One region of the Kurthia sp. Dielmo genome, then DNA from elsewhere that is predicted to be linked to it. Evidence: riboswitches for the same ligand, from Rfam matches in the RefSeq annotation. Region 1 holds a riboswitch; each other region holds the start of a gene.

Region 1 (8,019 bases):
ATGCAGCTACTGGCACGCCTTTACGATTTAATTTTAAGAAGATTTTTGGCGCTAAGCCGTCTTTTGCTAACTGCCATAATGTACGTGATGATGCGTATAAGCCAGAGTTACCTGCTGATAAAATCGCTGTTAACACAACCGCATTCATTAATGTTGCCGCAAATGCAATACCCGCATTTTCAAATACTAATGTGAATGGGCTAATCGCTACATTGTCATCAGCATTCACTAAGCGAGGGTCTGTGTAAGGTAATAATAAACCAATCGCGAATAACGCTAGAATATAGAATAATAAAATACGCCAGAAAATAGATTTCACGGCTTTTGGAATTGTTTTTTCAGGATCTTTTGCTTCACCAGCAGTCGCACCAAGTAATTCTGTCCCTTGGAATGAGAACCCTGCTGCTAGGAAAATACCTAGTATTGCGAAGAAACCACCGTGGAATGGACCGTCACCTTCAAAGAAGTTTGTGAAGCCAACCGGTGCTTTCCCACCGATAATACCAAAGATCATTAAAAATGATACGATTAAGAAAATGATGATCGTTGCGACTTTAATAAAGGCAAACCAATATTCACTTTCACCAAATGTGTTTACTGATAAATAGTTCAGTAAGAAAATAATAATAAGGAATGCAGCACTCCAAATATATGAAGGTGTATCTGGGAACCAATATTTCATAACAAGTGCTACGGCCGCTACTTCTGCCGCGATTGTTACTGCCCAGTTATACCAATAGTTCCAACCTAATGCGAATCCAAGTGATGGATCAATAAAACGTGTTGCGTATGTGCTCGTAGATGATACTGGCATGTAAGCCGACATTTCACCAAGGCCGGTCATTAAGAAGTACACCATCACACCAATTAAGGCATAAGCTAAAAGTGCGCCACCAGGACCTGCCTGTGCAATCGAGTTCCCACTTGCTAGTAATAAACCTGTCCCAATCGTACCACCAAGCGAAATCATCGTGATATGGCGCGATTTAAGACCACGGCTCAACTCGAGCTGTTCTGTATTGTTGCTCATAAAAATTTCCTCTTTTCCTATTGCGTATCAAGGTCTAACAGTGGTTTTTCTGAATAAAAAAACCCATTCTAGAACTTTCTCTAAAATGGGTTGTATGTATACAGTAGTCCCACCAAACTTAGATTAAAGATAGCTCAACACGTTGTTACGTGACAGTTCTGCACCTATTAAGCGACAGCCCCAGCATTCAAATGATAAAAGCATTTGAAATACTTCGGCAAACGTTCCTTTCTCATTTTGTCAGTAATGCTTTCTCATCTCGAAAATGATACTAATAACGTTCGCGACCTCTACCTCACCTTTTTTGCTGGATGAGGCATTGCAATATTCTTTTTAATACTCGTTTCATTCTAATATAAAACACAATTCACTTCAAGACTTAATTGACATTAAAACTTATGTAATCCTCTAATAATTTGTTTCTATACTTTACTTGTCGAACCTGTTACGCTTAGTTCAATTCAGGAATAGGAGGAGGAATATGGAACAATCACATTTTGAAACTTCACGCAAATGGACGAAGGCGACCTGGTTATTCGTACTAGGCATCGTTTGTATTTCCTTTACGATGCGCTCCCCGATAACATCAGTCGGCCCAATTGTCGAAATTTTACGTGATAACCTACATATTTCAAATGTTATAGCAGGCTTCATTACGACGATTCCGCTTCTAGCATTTGCCGTCGTCTCACCAATCGTTCCAAAGGTATCTCGCCGAATTGGCATCGAGCGTACTTTATTTATTGCGATGTTCATTTTAGCAATCGGCGTTATTTTACGCTCGCTTGGCAGTAGCACGATGCTCTACATCGGCACAGTGCTAATCGGTATCGGTATTGCATTTAGTAATGTATTGATGCCAAGCATCATTAAGCTTCGCTTCCCGCTTCAAATCGGGCTACTGACAGCCATTTTTACCGTTTCGATGAATGTAACAGCAAGTCTAGCAGCAGGTGTAAGCTATCCAATCGCAACCACAGCACTTGGCTGGCAAGGCACGCTATCCATTTGGCTTGTTTTTATCATTATTGCGATTATCGTGTGGCTACCACAAACGAAAAAGACGGATCATGTAAATGCAGCCAATCTTTCAGGTAAGCCACCGAAAAAGAAAATTTGGCAATATCCACTGACATGGGCTTTGACCTTTGCGATGGGCTTTCAGTCATTTTTATTTTATACGACCGTCGCATGGGTTCCGGCAATGCTTACCGAGCAAGGAATGAGTGCGAGTGCATCGGGTGCAATGTTCTCTGTACTACAATTTTCACAAATTCCGATGACCTTTATCATTCCCATTTTAGCAGGCCGTACACGCGACCAGCGCCCACTTGTTGTGATGTTTTCACTGTTTTATTTAATCGGTTTTGGTGGTCTCTTACTTGAATGGACGAGCCTCACATGGTTGTGGATGATTTTTCTAGGGCTTGCGGGTGGTGCATCGTTTGGTATTTGTATGATGTTCTTCTCTGTTCGGGCACGTAACGCCTACGAGGCAGCGGAGCTATCTGGCTTCGGGCAATCCATCGGTTATTTATTAGCCGCAACCGGTCCGGTATTATACGGCTTCGTACATGATTACGCTGGTGGCTTCCATAGCGCGAACTTTGTTTACTTAGCCGTTGCGATTATTTTATTCTTCTTCTCCTATGCGAGCGCGAAAGATCGGTATGTAACAAATGATTAATACATGCGGTGTGACGTTTAAATGTCACACCATTTTTTATTTCGAATCATTTATTTAAAAAGCCACATCCTGCTAGAAAGCGTCTTTTGCATACGACTTATTTTTTAATAAGTGTCAGCGCTATGTATATGAACCTAGTGAAACGCTAATCATTTGTCCAAATAGCATTTCATATCAAATAATTATGTTTTTTTCGGTTGATACGTACAATAACTTTGTACAGCATCTTATCAAAACCGGACAAAGAAGGGACGTTTTCAGCCCATTTTTCACGAGTTCGGGTCTATTTTCGGCCTCTAAGGGTTCTCTTTCACTTAGAAAAAACGTGCTGCATGGCGCATTTTTGATTCATTTCAATAAATGACATGCTAGACTGACCAAATCCGATTTTTCGTGCAAAAACAACCCTCGGAGAGCCTGAAAACACCTGTTTTTGCCGAAAACAACCGAAAACGGGCCTTTTTCATATCTTAAAAATAATAAACATCTATGAAAAAATCGCAAATAAAAATTTTCGTTGACAGCTTTCTGCATGATGCTTATTAAAACTCTCTTTTTACGTACGAAAATAGACGTAGTTTGGCACTTATTTAGAAATATGTCGTAGCCAAAACCCGCTCCTTGAGGCAATCAATGATTTCTGACAGTGCATAAAAAAATGAGCCTGGGGCAAAACATGTCATGTTCTTTTGCGTTCGCAATGAAAAACCGGAACCGCGCCACCGCGCGATTCCGGTTTTTCTTATGCTCATATGAGAGCTGATTTCTACACGTATGTCAAAGCCTCATTTCGTTATTTCACAAAGGCTTGTTCATTTTTCATAAAGGCATCCTGTACCATGTAGTAGGATGGTTTCAGACGATAAATCGAGTTCGGCTGCTCCCAGTTTGCCCATGTATATTGTTTGAACGGACTAATCGTATTGCCTTTTTTTGCTGGCAACGTTTGGACAACTTTGTCCTCATCATTCATAAAGGCAACACCTACGTGAATGCCGTCTACCTTTTCACGTGCCTTATAATCTGGCTTATCAATATCGCCAATTACTTCCTTCAAACTTGGGTCTGAGAAACTCATGAGCATCCACGGCACACGTAGCTCAATAAAATGCTCTTCTTCATTTATATTAAAATCAACAAGAGAATTATAGTCTTCTGCTTCAGGATTCGCATTGCCTTCAAGTAATTTGCCCGTTTCATACCCAACGAATGGGATTTTTCTTTCGTTGTTGGGATGTTTAGTTCATTGCTTAGTACATAATTAATTTTCGTAAAATTTCCTGTATTTTTTTCAGGATGATACGTAATATTTTCTGGATCGTATTTGCCGTAATACAGTGCATAAATATCATACTGTGTATCGACAAGTAGACGAGCATTTTTCGCTGATTTTAACGGTGCGATAAACTCGAGTCCATTTTCAGTTTTCAACTTATAGTTATTAATCTTTGTATTACCTTGCGTCTGCTTCGTATCAAGCATGAGCATCGGATACCCCTTCGCATCAGCACTCATTTGAATTTTATAATACACATAGCGCTCATCATGCTGCATCATGAGTGACTTGATTGGCCCACTTGACTCATACATGGTCTTTGCGCCTTCCCAGTCACGATCATCCCCATCGACCTTCACCTTTAATACATCAAAGCTCAATAAGCCAAATTGCTGCTCACTCGTCTGTGCATTTGACCAAAATGGACGACGATCTGGGTCATCTAAATCCATCGTATTCCACGTCCGCTTAAACCATTCATCCTGCCAGGTAAAGATTAAGCCGCCCATCATATCCTCATGTAAAATATCTTCGAATAAATGAACGAGTGTCTCGCCCTGTGCAGTTTCAGACATATGCCCCTGATTCCAACCATTGACGTTATTATGCGTTTTCCCTCGTGATGATGGAATCCCAAACTCTGCGATTAACACCGGCATATCATGTGCTGCATGTAAATCCTTTAAATATGCTGCATAGTTATTTTTCTTGCCACGAAAATCGATATAATCATTGTATTGGTAATTCAGCGATTCAGGATAATACGGATACACATGATAGCTTGCGAATTGCTGTGTTTTCGTTACGTCCCCTTTTAAATGAATAACATTCGGATTGACGGATACTAAGTCCTCCTCTGGATCAGGCTCCTCAGGATGCTCCAGTAGATCTGTCGTCACCCAGTTTGTGAAGCTTAGTGGACGAACCCAGTTATACTTATCTTTTTCATATTTTGCGACATAATCTAGATTTTCAGCAATCCAATGTTCAAATGGCGATGCACCCTTTGTATATACATATGTGCCTTTATAGTCGCCAACTGCTTTGTTTTTCTTATTCGTTGACTTCACCATCACTGGGTCCCACTCAATACCAAGCACCCAACCGATGACATACTCTGACACATCGGCTGTATAGGCCCCTGTTGCATGCCCCTTTTTATAAGCAATCATTTCATTGCCATGAAGAATATCGACGATGTGGCGAATTTCATCACGGAACTCCGTTGTCGCCTGCTTGTCAAAGACATTACCCTTATGAACAATTCGTTCCTCATCAATCCACGTACCATGCAGCAAATAAAGCTTTTGTTCGTGTGCTTCGTTATAACGCTTCAATGCATTATAAAACCCTGGTGGTTGCACCGTATAAACACGCATCGTATTGGAGCCAAGCTTACCAATATCTTGGAACCATTTATAATATTCATTTTCCGTAATCGCTGCCTGTCCAGGGAACGTACCGGGTTTTCCCATCCCTACATTGACGCCTTGAATTTTCATTGACTGCCATTTTCCATTCACTTGCACCTGCATACCATTGTCATGAATGCGCGACACATATTGAACTTCCTTTGGTTTTTTGAGGGCCGCTACCTTTTTATTTTTTTGTGCGGTCGTTTGGGCGAGTACCTTTTTCATCATCGGTACATATGCATCCCAGTAGAAGCCCGTTTCCTTACTAAAATGACTAATCCAACTATTCAATGTCTCCACACCAAGGAATTGATAGTAATTCGGCACAGACGGTGTTACATTGAATTGCCCCGCAAAGTAATACGCTGTCGCATTGTTCATCGTCATTTTATTAACAGCGACAAATTTTGTTGGCACACCATGTTCTTTCATTAACTGCTTCCCTGAATCCGTTAAATCCCAGTGGAAGTTTGCGAGTGTCGCTTCTGCTGATTCACTTTCAACAATATCAAACCAGCCATTAAATGCGACGGACTCTGTTAAATCAAATGCTTTTTGACCCGCTTCGGTGTACTTCACCGTAAGTTTACTAGCCACATCCTTGTCATCCTTGAGAATAAAGTATTTCTCTTGTTCCTCATTCACAAGCACAAAGCCAGCGCCACTATACGGCCAATTCTTTTCGTTCTTTAACCAGCTCGGCATATCCGGATTGTCGAGTGATAACTCATTAAAATGACGGCCAATCCAGCCAGACGAATGAATGCCAAGTACACTGCTCATATGCTCACGTACCTCGGTCGTTGTTGGCGATGCGAGTGTATTAAATTCCGTTACAAGCGTAACCGCCTTATCATCTTCAAGACGTTTAAAAACCGCATTCCATTCATCCATCGTCAGCCCACCATCGAGCTTTTTCGGCTTAGCCTGTCCTTGCTTCTCCTCATAGACACCATATGTATCTGCAATATAAATCAAATTCGTATCGTCATATGATGTCGGGAGTTTCCCTACAGGCTGGTCCTGCTCAGGATGATAGCCAAAGTAATCTGTTAGGGCATACGGTTCTCCCTTATCATTTACATATTTCTCTGCTTTTAATAGCCAGTTTAACCCCTGATGCTCTTGATACTCTGTCGTTGCAACTGTTTTATCGATAATCGCAATCGAGAGTTTTTGGTCACTTTTCAATTGCCAGCCCCCAAAAATCACAAGTAAAAGCGCTATGGCCGCACCAAAAATAATCAGTAATTTTTTCATCGTCGCATCCCCTTATAAGCCTTTTCGAACCATTTCGCCCCAGCTACTTTTACCGCGAGCATAATTCCACAAGCCGAGTAGACGGAACCATAATGTACATGGTTTATACCAAAAGATTTCAGTGATGGCTAAGACGAATAAGCGCCAAATATCTTTTACTGATATGTAACGCTTCATTAGCCATGACTCCATAATGACAGATACCATCGAAAATAGTGCGCCATTGATAACGAATAATAAGAGTAATAACAACGCAAACTCTAAATACACACCACCTGTGAAAAAGGCGAAAATCACATATAAGTAGCCCGCAAATTCGATAATCGGTCCTAAGCATTCGATAAATAAGAAATACGGAAAGGCGATAAAGCCTAGCTTACCGTATTTGGGATTTGCGAAAATTTGTTTATTACGCCATAAGCTTTCCATTAACCCTTGATGCCAGCGACTACGCTGACGCTTCAGCTGCTGATACGTTTCAGGAGCCTCTGTCCAGCATACTGGATACGGTAAAAACTTAATTTTTTTAGACTTTTGTTTTTTGCGAATCAAGCGATGTAGACGCACGACAAGCTCCATATCCTCACCGATTGTATCCCGCAAGTAACCCCCTACTTCGACAACTTCCTTTTTCGAGAAAATACTAAAGGCGCCAGAAATAATAAACACCATATTGAAGCGACTAAATGTAATGCGCCCCATAAGAAAAGCACGGAAATATTCGATAACCTGCATCATCACAAGCGGCTTATCCGACATACCATAACGCATTAATGTCCCCATTTGAATATCTGAGCCATTCGCAATTTTGACATTACCACCTGCCGCAATGACATTCGGGTCCTTCACAAACGCCTCCATCACTTGTACAAGCGATGTTTCCCCTAAAATACAATCGCCATCAATCGAGCAGAAGTACGGATACTTTGATAAATTAATACCACTATTTAATGAATCTGCTTTTCCGCCGTTTTCCTTATCAATCATTAAAATACGTGGATCAATCGTTGACTGATAAACACCGCGCACATCCTTCGACGGCAAGGTTGTCTGAATAACACGATGCACTTTTTTCATTTTAAAATGCGTTATCGCTACTTCTAACGTATCATCCTTTGAGCCATCATTTATAATGATGATTTCATACTCGGGGTAACGACTACTCAGCAGTGATTGGACCGTATTGATAATATTAATGCTTTCATTATAAGCTGGCACGAGTATCGACAATGGATAAACATAGTCAACATCCTGTAGCTCCTCATCTACCGACTCACGTGAAATATTGCGCCCGCGATAAAGTTCAATCAACGAGAAAATCAGCATAATCACATAGACACCAATAACGATA
Region 2 (8,019 bases), on a different contig from region 1:
AACATTCATTGATAAATAGTTCATAACAATCGAATCCGTATTTTCAATCGTAATATTTTGCTTTTTCAATGTTTCTACTTGTTCAGTTGGAATGGGGTATGCAAAATCAGCCTCGCCTGTTTGTAGCATCGCTGTACGAGAGCCATTCTCTACAACCGGTTTAAAGGTAATCGAATTGGCCGCTACATCACCATTCCAGTATTTATCATTCTTTTTCACTTTAATAATGTCACTTGAATCCCATGACTCAAATACATAAGGGCCTGTACCAACCGGTTTACGTGCGACATCATCACCACTTGCTAATGATTTCGGACTTTGAAGTGCACCAGCTGGATGAGCGAAATTATTAATCATTGAAGCGAATGAATTTTTCAGCGTAAATTTCACTGTGTAATCATCCACCACATCAATTTTTTCAATATTTGAGAATAATGAGTAGCGTTTCAAGCCATTTTTCTCATCTGATACACGCTCAAAATTTGTTTTGACAGCTTCCGCATTAAAAGCTTCCCCATCATGGAACGTCACATCTTTACGCAGCATAAATGTAAATTCTGTTGCGTCCTTATTCACCTTATAATCCTCTGCTAGCTTCGGAATAATTTTCATATCCTTATCAAAGCCAACTAGCCCCTCTAGCATCGTTTGTTGAACCGAGTTATCCAAAGTGTTGTTCGAGTCTTGCGGATCCAGTGTTACGAAGTTTTGATTGACCGCAATCGTCAAGTCCTTGCCTGCTTTTTTCCCACCACTTTCATTCGCTGAATTCGAACCAGAATCACTTCCACCACAAGCTGCTAATACAACGGCCATCACTACTAAAGCTATAAGTGCGAACCAATTTGCTCTCCTTTTCAATCATTTCTCCCCCCACACTAACAAATTTCATGAATCATCATGATATTATTAGATACCCTATATTATGGAAATTATAATCAAAATGAATCGAAAAGGTAATAATTAACTATTTAAAGCACTGTTTTTGTTTAGACTTTTTATTTATTACAAAAAAAGAAACCGCCTAATAGCGATTTCTTCATATTGTTTAACCACAGTCCCAATTATAGAGAACATGCGAAAAATTCTTTTGTTTTAAATCATCAGTGTTAATAAAGAAGTTCCCAATGCCGACGTCACCCCATAAAATTTCCTGTGAACCAACTGTTTCACTGTCTAGCTGGAAAAGCAGGAAATCAAACGGTGTATCGTCATCACGTGGATCAAATTGTGTAAAGCCAGGGTAACCTCCAATACGGTGCTCGAGGCCGCTAAATAATTCATAATAAGCCTCCATCAGGTCATCATTTTCGCGGAATTCCTCACCAAAATGCGTATCAAAATCGTACGTTTCTGAAGACATAGCCGCTTCCTTAATATCAAAGCTCATGGCAAGTTCCAAACCCTCATCTAATGGAAATTCATCATACGATATCGCATCTAAAAATGAAAAATCATCTAAAGCTGGTGCCTCGGTCGTCTCATGATACACAACGCGAAAACCTTCTTGCGCTGCAGGTTCATCAAAATCCATACCATATAAATCATCTGACGCAAGGAAAAATTGTAGCAAACCCGTCGTTGGTAATTCTTCTATTCCCTGAGGTATTTCTGAGAAGTTAATTTGAGCAAGTAATCGAAGTGGCTCGTGCTCTGGTGAAACTGGGTAAGGTTCATTTACAGGCCAATAAGGATGGCCACCAACCTTACTGTTCGTAAGGCTAATATTTTCTGATTCCTTCAAGGAAATTTTAATATACGGCTTCAAAGTCTCTTGAATCTGACTTTCAAAAGGTTGTAAAATCGCTGGTAATATCATATGAACGCCTCCTTAGAAATTAGTCTACCATAAAAAGAACGTTTGTTCTATTTTTAACGTAGTCGTTCGCCAATTAAACCAGCTAAAAATGCTTCTCGCATTGGCTCCCATTCGATTGTCAAATCAAGTAATTGTAACTGCTGTTTCGAAGCTTTAGGTATTAGAGCAAGTGCTTTTTCGCGAAAAGATTCTTTATACGTTTTTTCAATTTTTTTGTACGCTAAATAGGCTTGAACCTCACCTGATTTCAAACGATAAAGCTGTCCGACATCCCAAATTTTATGTAACGCGTCACTTGTATACTCCATACGAGCCACCATCCTTTATCAATGTAACTTTATTTTAAAGTATAGAAAGGACTGGCGACAATCATGAACGCTGTGTATATTTAGTGAACAGTTTTTTTATTTTATATAGACTGGCGAGTAGTAGTTTTATCAATATAAACAGATAGATATTCACAGATTATTGCATAGTAAGCTATTTCCACTAAATAATTTATGGTAGATATAGATAGTAAAATATAAATAGGTCATTATAATTAATATTTTAGGAGGTATATGTATGAATCGACAATCTTTTTTAATTTATGCACTAGCAACAGGACTTACCGCTTCTACGCTTTCTTTACCGACAACAGCAAATGCTGAGACGGCGGTAGCGTTTGAAACGAAGGTCATGTATACCAATCATGGGGTCTATGCACGTACTGCACCGAACACTACTTCAAGTATTGTCACAACACTTGCAAAAAATACTGAACTGCAAGTTATTGATGGCTCAAAGAAATCGTGGTATCGCGTATTATTAGATGGTGAAATTGTTTATGTATATGGACAATATGTGACGTCTGAAAAGCCGACCACTACACCCGCATTAAAGGTTGTAAAAAAAGGCTATGTCTCGAAAGCGAAACTGAGCGTACGTGCAAGTGCTTCAGCAAAGGGTAAAAAGCGTGGCACACTCAAGGAAGGTGCCACTGTTCAGTTGACACAAAACTACACAGCAGCATCAAAGGATACTTTCTTCCAAGTTCTTTATAAAGGAAAGGTTGGTTATGTTGAGGCGAAGCATATTACCTTTACAAAGAAAGAAGTTGCCACAACAAAAACGGGCGTTGTTCGTAATATCGGCACAGTGACATTGAAAGTTCGTCAAGAGCCAAGTGTGACAAGTACGATTTTAGGCACACTTCAAAAGGGCGAAAAAGTTAAATTCGCTACAGCGTATAAAAAAGATGCCGCTGTTGAATGGTATAAAATTATTTATAAGGGCAAACCTGCATATGTTTCGGCACAATATGTGACCTTAGTATTTCCTAACACAAAATAAAGAGACTCGGACAAAACACGTCATTTTCCTTTTTTAGCGTTCACAACGAAAAACCGGAACCGTGCCACAGCGCGATTCCGGTTTTTCTTATGCTCCTATGAGAGATTATTTTTACACGTATGTCCCAGCCTCTTTATTTAAAAACCCGTTACAAAAGCGTCGATTATAAAAAAATGCCCGATAAAAACGAATGATTTCTCAGAAACCTTATCTATACAAAATGACTGCCATCCGGTTACACTACAGTGGAGATGAGCTTTCGATTATTTCTTCGCTCCAAAATCCCCCACTTGTTGCTTTGTATCCCCGCGATATTCCCAGGTCACCTTATAGTTGATGTCCTCTAGTTGCTGTTGAATTGTCTCTTTATCAAGTTGCACATAAAATACAGCCTCATAGTGATGCTCATTCAATGTATACGACCCAAACCAATAGCTTTTACCAAACAATGCACGTGCATTATCATCGACAGCTAATTTCGCATTCTGTAATTGCTCAAAGTTTTCAATCGTTAATGACAATGATACTTTTTGAAGCGCTTCTCTTGCTGGTTTTTCATCTAGTTGGACAGTGCCTAGCTCCTCATATTCTTGCTCATTGACCGCACTCATTGTCACATCTTTTTTAACAGACACTTTTTCATCTGCACAAGCCACCAATAATAGTGTGAAACAGATGAGAAGCAATACCTTATACTTTTTCATCGCTATGTCCCCTCCAAATCTAGCATAGCACGAAATCGTATACATGCTGCACAAAAAAGAAGCTGTCCAAAAAGACAGCTTCTTCATGATTTATTTGAGTGCACGTTGTAAAAAGGCTTTTGTCCGCTCATGCTTTGGATTATTAAATAACTCATCCGGTGAGCCTTCTTCTACAATTAACCCCTTATCCATAAAAACAATTCGATCTGAAATTTCGCGTGCAAATTCCATTTCATGTGTCACGATAATCATCGTTAATCCCGACTGTGCAAGCTCCTTCATGACACGTAACACTTCACCGACCATTTCTGGATCTAGCGCAGATGTTGGTTCATCAAATAAAAGTGCATCTGGTGACATCGATAACGCACGCGCAATTGCTACACGTTGCTTTTGACCACCTGATAGTTGGTGAGGACGCGCCTTCACATAGCGATCCATGCCAACAACCTTCAAATAGTTCAACGCAATTTCTTCGGCCTCCGCTTTTGAACGCTTCAGAATTTTCTTTTGCCCTACAGTACAGTTATTTAAAACATCCCAGTTATTAAATAAATTGAACTGCTGGAATACCATGCCCATATGCTTACGGTAATCATTCAAATTTTTCTTTTGTAAAATATTTTCACCGTGATAAATAATTTCGCCACCTGAAGGTATTTCAAGTAGGTTAATACAGCGAAGTAATGTTGATTTACCAGAGCCTGATGAACCAATAACCGTTACGACCTCTCCTTTTTCAACAGAAAAGTTAATGTCCTTTAAAACTTCATGCGAACCAAAGGATTTTGATAGATGCTGAATATCAATAACGTTTCCCATACTCTCTCTCCTTTACTCGCGTGATTTCGGACGCATAATGCCCGCTTCATCAAGCATTTGATAATTGGCCTTGCCTTCTAAACGACGCTCGAAGAAACGAAGCACCTGTGTCGCTGTCAGTGTCATAATTAAATAAATAATACACGCGATGAAGAATGATTCGAAGTAACGGAAGTTCGCACCCGCAATCGTTTTTGTTTGGAAGAACAGCTCATTTACGGTAATGACATTTAATACCGACGTATCTTTAATATTCATAATATATTGATTACCCGTTGCCGGTAAGATATTACGCAGCACCTGTGGTAACACAACAGATGTCATCGTCGTCCAATGATTCATCCCCATTGCGCGTGCCGCTTCAAATTGTCCCCTATCGACACTAATAATGCCGCCTCGTACAATCTCCGCCATATAGGCACCTGTATTTAATGACACAATGACGACTGCAGCAAATGTCGCATTCATATCGCCATTAAAGCCGAAATCCGTACCAATTGTTGCTTTAAGCCATTGCATGATAAGCGGTGTGCCGTAGAAAATAACCATGGCCTGTACAATCATCGGTGTACCACGGAAGAATTCCACATAGACACGTAATAAGCCATTTACAATCGCTAAAAATGTTTTTTGACCGCCCTTTTGTGCTTTCGGAGTTGTATTAATGACGCCAATAATCAAACCGATTAATGCGCCAATAAGTGTCCCGAGTGTTGAAATAACTAGGGTCATCCAAGCGCCTCGTAAAAGCATCGGCCAGTTATTCGTAATAATGGTTATAAACCAATCTAAACTCATCAATATTCCTCCTCACAAGCAACTATTTTGCTGCTGGTTGATTTGCAATTGCTTCATCCATTAGCTTCGTACGATCGTCTTCAGAGATTTCTTTTAACGCCTCGTTTACTTTTGCCTTTAAATCACTGCCTTGCTGTAAGCCAACTGCAATTGCTGTATCCTCTTTACTTGTTTTAAAGCCATCTGTAAATTCAACCATTGCAAAATTATCGTTTGCGGCTGCTGCAGATACACCTTCTGGACGCTCTGAAACGTAACCATCAATTTTACCTGACTCTAGTGCTACACGCATTGCCGGAAAGTTATCCATGGCAGATTGCTTTTTCACACCATTAATTTGATCAATTACTGAATAATGGAATGTATTTAATTGTGCAGTGATTTTAGCACCGCTGAAATCTGCTAATGACGTAGCATTTTCATATTTACTACCTTTTTTCACAACCATTACAAGGTTAGATGTGTAATACACATCTGAGAAATCAATTGTTTTTAAACGCTCTTTTGTTGGCGACATACCTGCTACAATCGCATCAATCTTACCTGAAGTTAATGCGGGAACAAGTCCATCCCATTCTGTTTTCACAATAACTAATTCCTTACCTAATTTATCTGCTACCTTTTGTGCGATCGCAACATCGTAACCACCCGCATACTCAGAACCATCTTTAATTTTCACGGCGCCATTTGAATCGTCCTGTTGTGTCCAGTTAAATGGTGGATAACCTGCCTCCATCCCTACTGTAAATGTATCCTTTGAATCACCAGAAGATTCTGACTTATCAGAATCTGAAGCGCCACATCCTGCTAACGCAAGAACGAGTACAAGCATTAAGCCTACTAACCATCCTGTTTTCTTCATCCTACTCTCTCCTTTTTTGTCATTAATTAGTTATTAGGACTAAACAAAAAAGGACCTGAGGTAAACTCAGGCCCCTAAATTATCTTTAGTCCCAGAATCCTCACAACATTCCAAATTGAGATAGCACAACTCACTTAAGGTGGAAACTCAAGCGAGACAGTCCTGCAATTGTTCACTGCAGACCCAGCACATGATGTTGAGAAATCGTCATGCACTTCGGCGATAGTCCCTCATCAATCGTTTCATAACTCTTCTCTAGCTCATCGATTGTATCTTGACTTATCGCGCCTCTACCTCACGAAGCTGTGAGGCATTTATTCTAATTTATGAGACTAAATATACAGGAATGTTGTTTTTATGTCAATATAATTTGTCATAATATTTTTATTTTTCTAAACAATTTCGGTATTTACGACCTAATCATGCACATAAATGACTTCATTCCTTCGTATTTAATTAATTTTTATTTCTTTTTCAATGACATTACCATAGCGAATATAGATTGTATCTTTTTCGTTGATTTGCCATTTATTGAGGGCATAGTCTGTAGCATTGTCTGCTGTTACTGTTAGAACCGGTCTATCCCCTGTTGAAAATTTGCCATTTTCATCATAGTCCAAATACAAATCACCTGCTTGAACGGTATTTTCATATTCCTCTGCATCTGCCCATTCACGCGCTTTTTGAGTCATTCGAACCGTCGCATTACTATTTTGAGATAGTGTAAAGCGTTCTACTTTTGGATCTTTCCCGGCTTCCTCTGACGTATAAAGTACATCCTTATAGCCGATTGTTGCCGGAGCTGTTAATGTGGGTACATCTTTTGTATCAATGCTTGTAATTGCCGGTCTCGTTGCCGGGCTATAAATTGTTCGCGTACGAATTAATTTATCATTTTTATCGTAAATATAAACCGTTGTATAGCCATTTCGTAAAAATGTCACTGGTGCATAGTTAATACGTCCAATCGTATACTCACCAGTTGTCCCACCATCAATCGATAGCATCGCTGGATTATAGCGTACTTTATAGCCACTAACATCTGCTTTTGGTACCTCACCCGCGTATTTTCCATTCACATCTTCATAGTGCCATGTTAAATCATTTAAATTATTAAAGTCGATTTCCGCCTTTGCTGGAAGCTTACTCGTCGTCAGTACTGTCTGTGCAAGTGTTTTCCCACTCGCATTTTTATAATAAATCGTTCCTTTTTGACCGGCAGTAATTGGCGTTAATGACGTATACACTTCAGCGCCTGTAAATGTTTTTATCGGTGCGTAGCGGAATGAGATTGTCTTTGGATACTGAATGATCGATTTATTTGTAGCCTTGTAATAAGGGTCTCCGTATTGGTCTTTTTGTGTTGCACGAAGCCCTGAAACAGCGAGTGGGTTAATATCCTTCTCTATATAGGCCTTATACGTTTTCGGTGCCGTAATCGTTGTTAGTTTCCGCTTACTATCCACCACATTCACTGTAAAGGATTGCATATAGTTCCCAGCCTTGACTGTGATTTTTGCTTTCCCTGCCTTTTTCGCTACTAAATGTGGTGCAATAATAGGCAGTGAATCTTCACTACTAGCGTCCTGTAGATCCTCGTCACGGAATGAAATAACAGACGTATCCGAGCTTGTATAGGTTAGATTTGCACCATTCACACGGAGCCCTGGGTTAGCAAACTG
Region 3 (8,019 bases), on a different contig from region 1:
ACGCTATCCACGCCTAATGATTACGCGTAAAGTGAAAAAGGACCGCGCAAAATACTTTGGTCCTTATCCAAACGGCTATGCCGCTGCTGAAACGAAGAAGCTACTAGATCGTTTATATCCATTACGCAAATGTGATCCGATGCCAAATCGCGTTTGTCTCTATTATCATATTGGCCAGTGTCTTGCGCCTTGTGTCAAAGACATTCCTAAGGAAACCTATGATGACATGAAGCAGGAAATTTCACGCTTTTTAAAGGGTGGGCAGGATGATGTCAAAAAAGAATTAACGAAGAAAATGTATGAGGCCTCTGAGCAGCTTGATTTTGAGCGAGCAAAGGAATTTCGAGACCAAATTGCGCATATCGAAAAAGTTGTAGAACATCAAAAAATTATTATTAATGACTTCACAGATCGCGATATTTTTGGTTATGCGGTCGATAAGGGCTGGATTTGTGTACAGGTCTTTTTTGTACGTCAAGGCAAGCTAATCGAGCGTGAAGTATCGATGTTCCCGTCCTACGGAGAGCCGGAAGAAGAATTTTTAACATTTGTGGCGCGCTTTTATGAAAAAGGGCATTTGCTACCGAAGGAAATACTCGTCCCACAACAAATTGATGCGAAGATGCTAGAAGAGGCGCTGCATGCTACTGTACTACAGCCACAAAAGGGTAAGAAAAAAGAATTGCTAGAGCTTGCGACGCAAAATGCGCAAAACTCGATTGATGAGAAATTTAAGCTGATTGAGCGTCAAGAGGAGCGCACGATTGGAGCCTGTGAGGAACTAGGGGATGCATTACAAATCGTTACACCGCTGCGCATCGAAGCCTTCGATAACTCACATATTTTTGGCGCCGATACCGTCTCTGCAATGGTTGTATTCGTTGACGGTAAGCCGAGTAAAAAGGATTATCGTAAATTTAAAATTCAGCAGGCAGAGGCGCATGATGATTACGGAGCGATGCGTGAGGTCGTACGTCGTCGTTATACACGGATGCTACGTGATGACCAGCCTTGGCCTGATTTAATCGTCACAGATGGTGGTAAAGGGCAAATGGAGGTCGTGCGCGAGGTGCTAGAGGATGAGCTAGGGCTCGATATTCCGATTGTGGGTCTGGCAAAGGATGATAAGCACCGTACGAAGCAGCTGCTATACGGTATGCCACCGGAGCTTGTGCCACTCAAGCATAATAGTGAGGCCTTTTATTTATTACAGCGTATACAAGATGAAGTGCACCGCTTTGCGATTACGTTCCATCGTCAGTTGCACCAAAAAAATGCGATTACGTCGGTATTAGATGAGATACCAGGCGTTGGTCCAAAGCGAAAGCAGCAACTACTGCGTCATTTCGGCTCGATTAAGAAAATTAAAGAAGCAGATGAGGCACAATTAGTAGAAGCTGGACTACCAAAATCATTGAGTAATACCGTAATTGCGTATTTTTCAAAAAAATAATTGTCCTTTTCCAAATATTGTGATAATGTTAAAGCACCAAATGAAATCACTAGATTAGTGATGATAGAGGCGCGGAACTCTAATAGTAAACATTCTTAGGTTGGATAGAACCGGTGAGGAGTGTTGAAAGGGGAGGCCGCCGAAATGGTTAGGAAATCTATTCTTTCTAACTGTTGGTTCTACATTTAAGAAATGTGGAATTGTCAGAATCAGCAATGGTTCTGGAGGGCTATCACACATGAATGTTCGAACGATGAACGTACATGCGAAGGTCGGCCTAAAATTTAGGTCGGCCTTTTTTTGATTCATGTTGACTGCCTGACATAGACAATATGTGGGGAGCGAATAAATTTGAGTACTTTAGTTGTAAAATTTGGCGGTACTTCGGTAGCGACAACAGAACGAATTCAGCACGTAGCACAGCGAATTCAAAAGGAATATAAAAAAGGTCATAGCATTGTGGCCGTTGTATCTGCAATGGGGAAAACGACCGATCAACTTGTCGCAATGGCAAATGAGATAGCAACGACTCCTTCAAAACGTGAAATGGATGTTCTGCTAACAACAGGTGAGCAGGTGACAATTTCATTATTATCGATGGCGCTTCAATCTTTAGGCATTGAAGCACAGTCTTTTACAGGGTGGCAAGCGGGCATTGTGACGGAGCAAGTACCGAGCAATGCACGTATTGAAAACATTCAAGCAAAAACGATTCAGCAAGCATTAAATGAGCATAAAATTGCTGTTGTAGCGGGTTTCCAAGGCATTGATGCACAAGGGAATATTACGACGCTCGGTCGAGGTGGCTCGGATACGACAGCGGTGGCACTTGCGGCAGCTCTTGGCGCAGAACGCTGTGATATTTACACCGATGTGGACGGCGTGTATACAAGTGACCCACGCTATATTAAAGGCGCGCGTAAGCTACAGGAGATGTCTTATGATGAAATGCTTGAACTCGCACATTTAGGCGCGGGTGTGCTTCATCCACGTAGCGTGGAGGTCGCTAAAAATCATCGTATGCCGATGACTGTTCGCTCGAGTTATGAAGAAGTTGAGGGAACGATTTTGAAGGAGGAAGTTATAGTGGAAAAAAATCTAGTAGTGCGCGGAGTTGCCTTTGAAGAGCAAATCGTGCGTATGACCGTTTATTATAATGAAAGCTATACTGGCTCACTTGCCAATATTTTTACAACATTAGCTAAAAATCATATCAATGTTGATATTATTGTACAGGCGCTTGTCGCACAAGGCAGTCCAACGGTGTCATTCTCTGTTAAAGAATCACAGTTACAAGAGACATTAACCGTTTTAGCAGCACATAAAAGTACATTAGGCTATGACCATATCGAGCATGAGAGTCAATTAGCAAAAGTATCGATTGTTGGCTCAGGTATGGCCTCTAATCCAGGAGTTGCGGCGGCGATGTTTGACCGTCTATACCGCGAAGGCATCGGTGTGAAGATGGTTAGTACATCTGAAATCAAAGTGTCGGTCGTAGTAGCGCATGAAGATATGTTAAAAGCAGCCAATGCTCTACATGAGGAATTTGAATTAAGTAAAGTTTCAGTAGAAGTTTAAACGGAAAAGAAATAAAAAAAAGAGTAGTCTTTTGTGTAGGCAAATGTCCAGTTATCCAAGTGGAAATTGAACAGAAATCTCTAAAAATTTTGAGTTTCTTCTATTTAAAAATGAAATGACATGAAAGGCATCAATAATAAACGATTATTTTCATAAATCAGTCATTTTATTATATAAAAAAAGGATTGCGGCTTTCGCAATCCTTTTTTTGAGCATTGAAGGAATTAACGTTCGATTGGATCTTTTAAATCCCATTTTACATGGAAGGTTACGCTGTTTTTTCGTTCATGCTTATCATCTAGACATTCTGTAAGAAGTCCAGACATATTTTGGTGCTGCTCAGCTAAAAAGCCAGCTTCTAAGCGGAAGCAACGATGTGTAATATGTAGTAAATCTTCAGCACCTGATAATGTAAAGAACGCTTCATCTTTTGATTGTTTATCAAGTGTTAAGGTGCCCCAACTAGCATCTGCAAAAAATTGTAATACTTCTTCTAGTGTCGTAGCGGGGAATTTGCGTGCTAGCTCTTTACCAGCCCAGTAGAGAATATCTTCTTCATTTTTACCTAAGATAGAAGACAGAATATGGTCTCGAATAAGCTCGTAGCCAAACGCAGAAACATTTTGTGTTAATTCTTGCGACATATGACCACTTCTTTCTTAAAATTTGTCTAAAATTTGAATGAGATAGAAAATATTTGCTCGAAATAGATAATTCAACTCATTTATAGCGGTTTCCACACGTATAGGACGCTTTGAAATTGCTTTGGTTTCCTTGACGCTCAATAGTTATGAGAGTACAATGAACTTGTCATAATATTGTACCATGATAAAGCTTGTAGTGAAACCATACGTTAGCGAATCTAACGATGGTTAATCTTGTGCTGCAAGTTTTAAGTACTGAGGGGGGTAACAGTCTTGGCGAAAGAAAAAGAGTTTTATTGGCGTCGACTACATTCACTACTTGGTTTAATTCCTGTAGGTCTGTTTTTAGTGTTCCATTTATTAGTCAACTTCCAAGCTACTAAAGGTGTAGAAGCTTTCAACGAAGCAGCAGGCTTAGTTGAAAAAATGCCATTCTTATTAGTTTTAGAATGGGTTGTAATTTATATTCCATTAATGTTCCATGCATTCTATGGTGTATATATTGCATTTACTGCAAAATCAAATCTAAAACGTTTTGGTACAACACGTAACTGGTTCTTCATGTTACAACGTTTATCAGGTATTTTCTTAGTAATTTTCATTGCTTGGCATATCTGGCAAACACGTTTACAAAAAACGCTTGCAGATGCTGAAGTTAACTACGATATGATGGCTGACATCGTATCAAACCCAGCAATGTTAGCATTCTACATTGTTGGTATCATCGCAGCTACATTCCACTTATCTAACGGTATCTGGTCATTCTTAGTTAGCTGGGGTATTACACAATCTAAACAATCTCAAAAAGTTGCAACTTGGGTAACAATGATTTTCTTTGTATTGCTATCTGTAGTAGGCGTAATGGCAATTTTAGCTTTCGTTTAATCGATAAGCTAATTTATTGAAAACGCTAACTACTATTTGAACGAGGAGTGAGAAAAAACATGGCGAAAAGCAAACTTCTAGTTGTTGGCGGCGGTTTAGCCGGCTTAATGACTACAATGAAAGCTGCTGAAATGGGCACAGAAGTAGAATTATTCTCATTAGTTCCGGTTAAGCGTTCACACTCTGTATGTGCGCAAGGCGGAATGAATGGTGCCGTTAATACTAAAGGTGAAGGGGACTCACCTTGGATCCACTTTGATGATACTGTTTATGGCGGTGACTTCTTAGCAAACCAACCACCAGTAAAAGCAATGTGTGAAGCAGCACCTGGTATCATCCACTTACTAGACCGTATGGGCGTTATGTTCAACCGTACACCAGAAGGTCTTTTAGATTTCCGTCGTTTCGGCGGTACAATGCATCACCGTACAGCGTTCGCTGGTGCAACAACTGGTCAACAACTTCTATACGCACTTGACGAACAAGTACGTAAATGGGAAGTAGAAGGCTTAGTTACAAAATTCGAAGGCTGGGAATTCCTAGGCCTAATCTTAGATGAACAAGGCGTATGTAAAGGTATTAAAGCACAAGACCTTGCAACTCACGAAATCCGTGCATTCCGTGGTGACGCAGTTGTTATGGCAACTGGTGGCCCTGGTATCATCTTCGGTAAATCAACAAACTCAATGATCAACACTGGTTCTGCAGCATCTATCGTGTACCAACAAGGTGCTAAATACGCAAACGGTGAAATGATTCAAATCCACCCAACAGCAATCCCTGGCGATGACAAATTACGTCTAATGTCAGAATCTGCTCGTGGTGAAGGTGGCCGTATCTGGACTTATAAAGACGGTAAACCTTGGTACTTCTTAGAAGAAAAATATCCTGCGTACGGTAACTTAGTACCTCGTGATGTTGCGACTCGTGAAATCTTCGACGTATGTATCAACCAAAAATTAGGTATTAACGGTGAAAACGTTGTATACCTTGACTTATCTCACAAAGATCCACACGAATTAGATGTTAAACTTGGTGGTATTATTGAAATCTACCAAAAATTCGTAGGTGATGATCCTCATAAAGTACCAATGAAAATCTTCCCAGCAGTTCACTATTCTATGGGTGGTTTATATGTAGATTACGATCAACATACAACAATCCCTGGTTGCTTCGCTGCAGGTGAATGTGATTACTCTCAACACGGTGGTAACCGTCTTGGCGCTAACTCATTACTTTCAGCTATCTACGGTGGTACTGTAGCTGGTCCAAACGCAGTTAACTACATTAAAGGTTTAGACAAACACGTTGAAGACCTTCCATCTAAAATTTATGATGATGCAGTTCGCGAAGAACAAGCTAAATGGAATGAAGTTATCTCAATGGATAAAGGTAACGAAAATGCTTACCTTCTTCACAAAGAGCTTGGTGAATTAATGACAAACAACGTAACAGTTGTTCGTTACAACAAACAATTACAAGAAACACTTGAAAAATTAGCTGAATTCAAAGAACGTTGGAACAACATCAACGTAAATGATACAGCTAAATGGTCTAACCAAGGTGTTCAATTTACTCGTCAATTACGTAACATGCTTGCGCTTGCAAACGTAATTACAAAAGGTGCGTTACTACGTGATGAATCTCGTGGTGCTCACTACAAACCTGAATTCCCTGAACGTGACGATGAGAACTTCTTAAAAACAACAATTGCTGAATTCACACCGTCATTTGATCCAATTATCACTTACGAAGAAGTTGATTGCTCTATGATCAAACCTCGTAAACGTGACTACACAGGAGGTGCTCACTAATCATGGCAGAACAAAAAACAATTACTGTTAAAGTAAAACGTCAAGATAGTCCAGAGGCATCGACTCGTTGGGAAGAATTCGAAGTTCCTTACCGCCCAAATATGAACGTTATCTCTGTTCTTATGAAAATTCGTGAGAACCCAGTAACTACAAGCGGTAAAAAAACTACTCCAGTAGCATGGAACATGAACTGTTTAGAAGAAGTTTGTGGCGCATGTTCAATGGTTATCAATGGCCGTCCACGTCAATCATGTTCAGCTCTTGTTGACCAATTACAACAACCACTTACAATCGAACCAATGAGCACATTCCCAATTATCCGTGACTTACAAGTTGACCGTTCACGCATGTTCGACTCACTTAAAAAAGTTAAAGCTTGGGTTCCAATCGATGGTACGTACGATTTAGGTGAAGGTCCTCGTTTACCAGAACGTAAACGTGAATGGGCTTATGAGTTATCAAAATGTATGACTTGTGGTGTTTGCTTAGAGTCATGCCCTAACGTAAACTCTGGCTCTTCATTCATGGGTCCAGCTCCTTTATCACAAGTTCGTTTATTCAACACTCACCCAACTGGTGCAATGGTGAAAGACGAACGCTTAAACGCTATTATGGGAGACGGCGGTCTTGCTAACTGCGGTAACTCTCAAAACTGTGTTCAAGCATGTCCTAAAGGTATTCCTTTAACAACTTCTATTGCTTCACTTAACCGTGCTGCAACAGTTCAAATGTTCAAAAACTTCTTCGGTTCTGACCACATGGTCGACTAAGAATATTGAACAAAAGCCACTCGCTTCTGCGGGTGGCTTTTTTGTTTGTAAAAAGAAAATATGTGCAATTACGAGAAAAAGTTGGTAAAATATGAGAATGAACAACTATTCATTTATTTAGGGGGATTTACATGTTACCAGCATATATTGAAGATGTACAAACATGGTTGGCTGATTTTTATTATTTCGAGGATATTAAAGTACGTTTTTGTGAAACAGATTTATTTGGTCATATGAATAATACCGTACCGTTTATTTATTTTGAGCAGGTACGTACAGCGTATATGGAAAATAGCGGCTTAATGGCACAAGAGCTTGAGCCAGGTGTCTTCGGTGTGCCGGTCATGGCAAATCTTCATTGTGACTATGTGCAACAGGCCTACTACAACGATGTGTTAAAGGTTGGTGTGAAAATAGCACGTGTTGGTCGCTCATCGATTGATATGCATTATGTTGCACTGAAGAGGCAAGAAATTATTTTTACAGGCACAAGCACAGTCGTACAAATGAATAAAAATACAGGGAAATCTATAGCGTTCAATAATGAGCAATTAGAGTCACTTGCCGGAACAGTTAAATAATTCAGAAATGACTTGCTTATTAAGGCATTTAAAGTCAAAATAGAGGTTATATATACTTTACGGGAGTGATTTTAATGCCGCATGACGAGTTAACTGAAAATATTTTAAGTGTCGAAAAAAGTTTGCGACATATCGCCGGAAACATTAAACAAAAAGGTCGCGAAATTTTGAGTAATTATACAATTACGCCACCACAATTTATCGCGCTTCAGTGGTTAGATGAACTTGGGGACATGACAATTGGCGAACTTTCTACTAAAATGTATTTAGCGTTTAGTACAACAACTGATT

Evidence for each region. Region 1 has a riboswitch for lysine ahead of KTHG_RS19870 (amino acid permease). Riboswitches for the same ligand answer to the same signal wherever they lie in the genome.
Region 2: it holds a riboswitch for lysine, as region 1 does, so the genes downstream of both, KTHG_RS12910 (transporter substrate-binding domain-containing protein) here and KTHG_RS19870 (amino acid permease) in region 1, are expected to answer to the same signal.
Region 3: it holds a riboswitch for lysine, as region 1 does, so the genes downstream of both, KTHG_RS07690 (aspartate kinase) here and KTHG_RS19870 (amino acid permease) in region 1, are expected to answer to the same signal.

The regions. Positions count from the first base shown of each region.
Region 1 is NZ_HE578966.1:46,054-54,072, reverse strand. Features, by position in the region: gene KTHG_RS19870 (amino acid permease) at 1-1,030, opposite strand, end outside; lysine riboswitch at 1,153-1,331, opposite strand; gene KTHG_RS19865 (CynX/NimT family MFS transporter) at 1,512-2,717, shown strand; gene KTHG_RS21995 (hypothetical protein) at 3,511-3,795, opposite strand; gene KTHG_RS19860 (hypothetical protein) at 3,840-6,668, opposite strand; gene KTHG_RS19855 (glycosyltransferase family 2 protein) at 6,681-8,019, opposite strand, start outside.
Region 2 is NZ_HE578959.1:349,948-357,966, forward strand. Features, by position in the region: gene KTHG_RS12875 (glutathione ABC transporter substrate-binding protein) at 1-861, opposite strand, end outside; gene KTHG_RS12880 (YwqG family protein) at 1,049-1,819, opposite strand; gene KTHG_RS12885 (hypothetical protein) at 1,873-2,127, opposite strand; gene KTHG_RS12890 (SH3 domain-containing protein) at 2,384-3,151, shown strand; gene KTHG_RS12895 (hypothetical protein) at 3,415-3,855, opposite strand; gene KTHG_RS12900 (amino acid ABC transporter ATP-binding protein) at 3,946-4,677, opposite strand; gene KTHG_RS12905 (amino acid ABC transporter permease) at 4,690-5,475, opposite strand; gene KTHG_RS12910 (transporter substrate-binding domain-containing protein) at 5,498-6,337, opposite strand; lysine riboswitch at 6,451-6,638, opposite strand; gene KTHG_RS12915 (hypothetical protein) at 6,790-8,019, opposite strand, start outside.
Region 3 is NZ_HE578957.1:552,795-560,813, reverse strand. Features, by position in the region: gene uvrC (excinuclease ABC subunit UvrC) at 1-1,453, shown strand, start outside; lysine riboswitch at 1,510-1,693, shown strand; gene KTHG_RS07690 (aspartate kinase) at 1,805-3,034, shown strand; gene KTHG_RS07685 (YslB family protein) at 3,259-3,678, opposite strand; gene KTHG_RS07680 (succinate dehydrogenase cytochrome b558 subunit) at 3,952-4,563, shown strand; gene sdhA (succinate dehydrogenase flavoprotein subunit) at 4,623-6,377, shown strand; gene sdhB (succinate dehydrogenase iron-sulfur subunit) at 6,380-7,147, shown strand; gene KTHG_RS07665 (acyl-CoA thioesterase) at 7,279-7,728, shown strand; gene KTHG_RS07660 (MarR family winged helix-turn-helix transcriptional regulator) at 7,803-8,019, shown strand, end outside.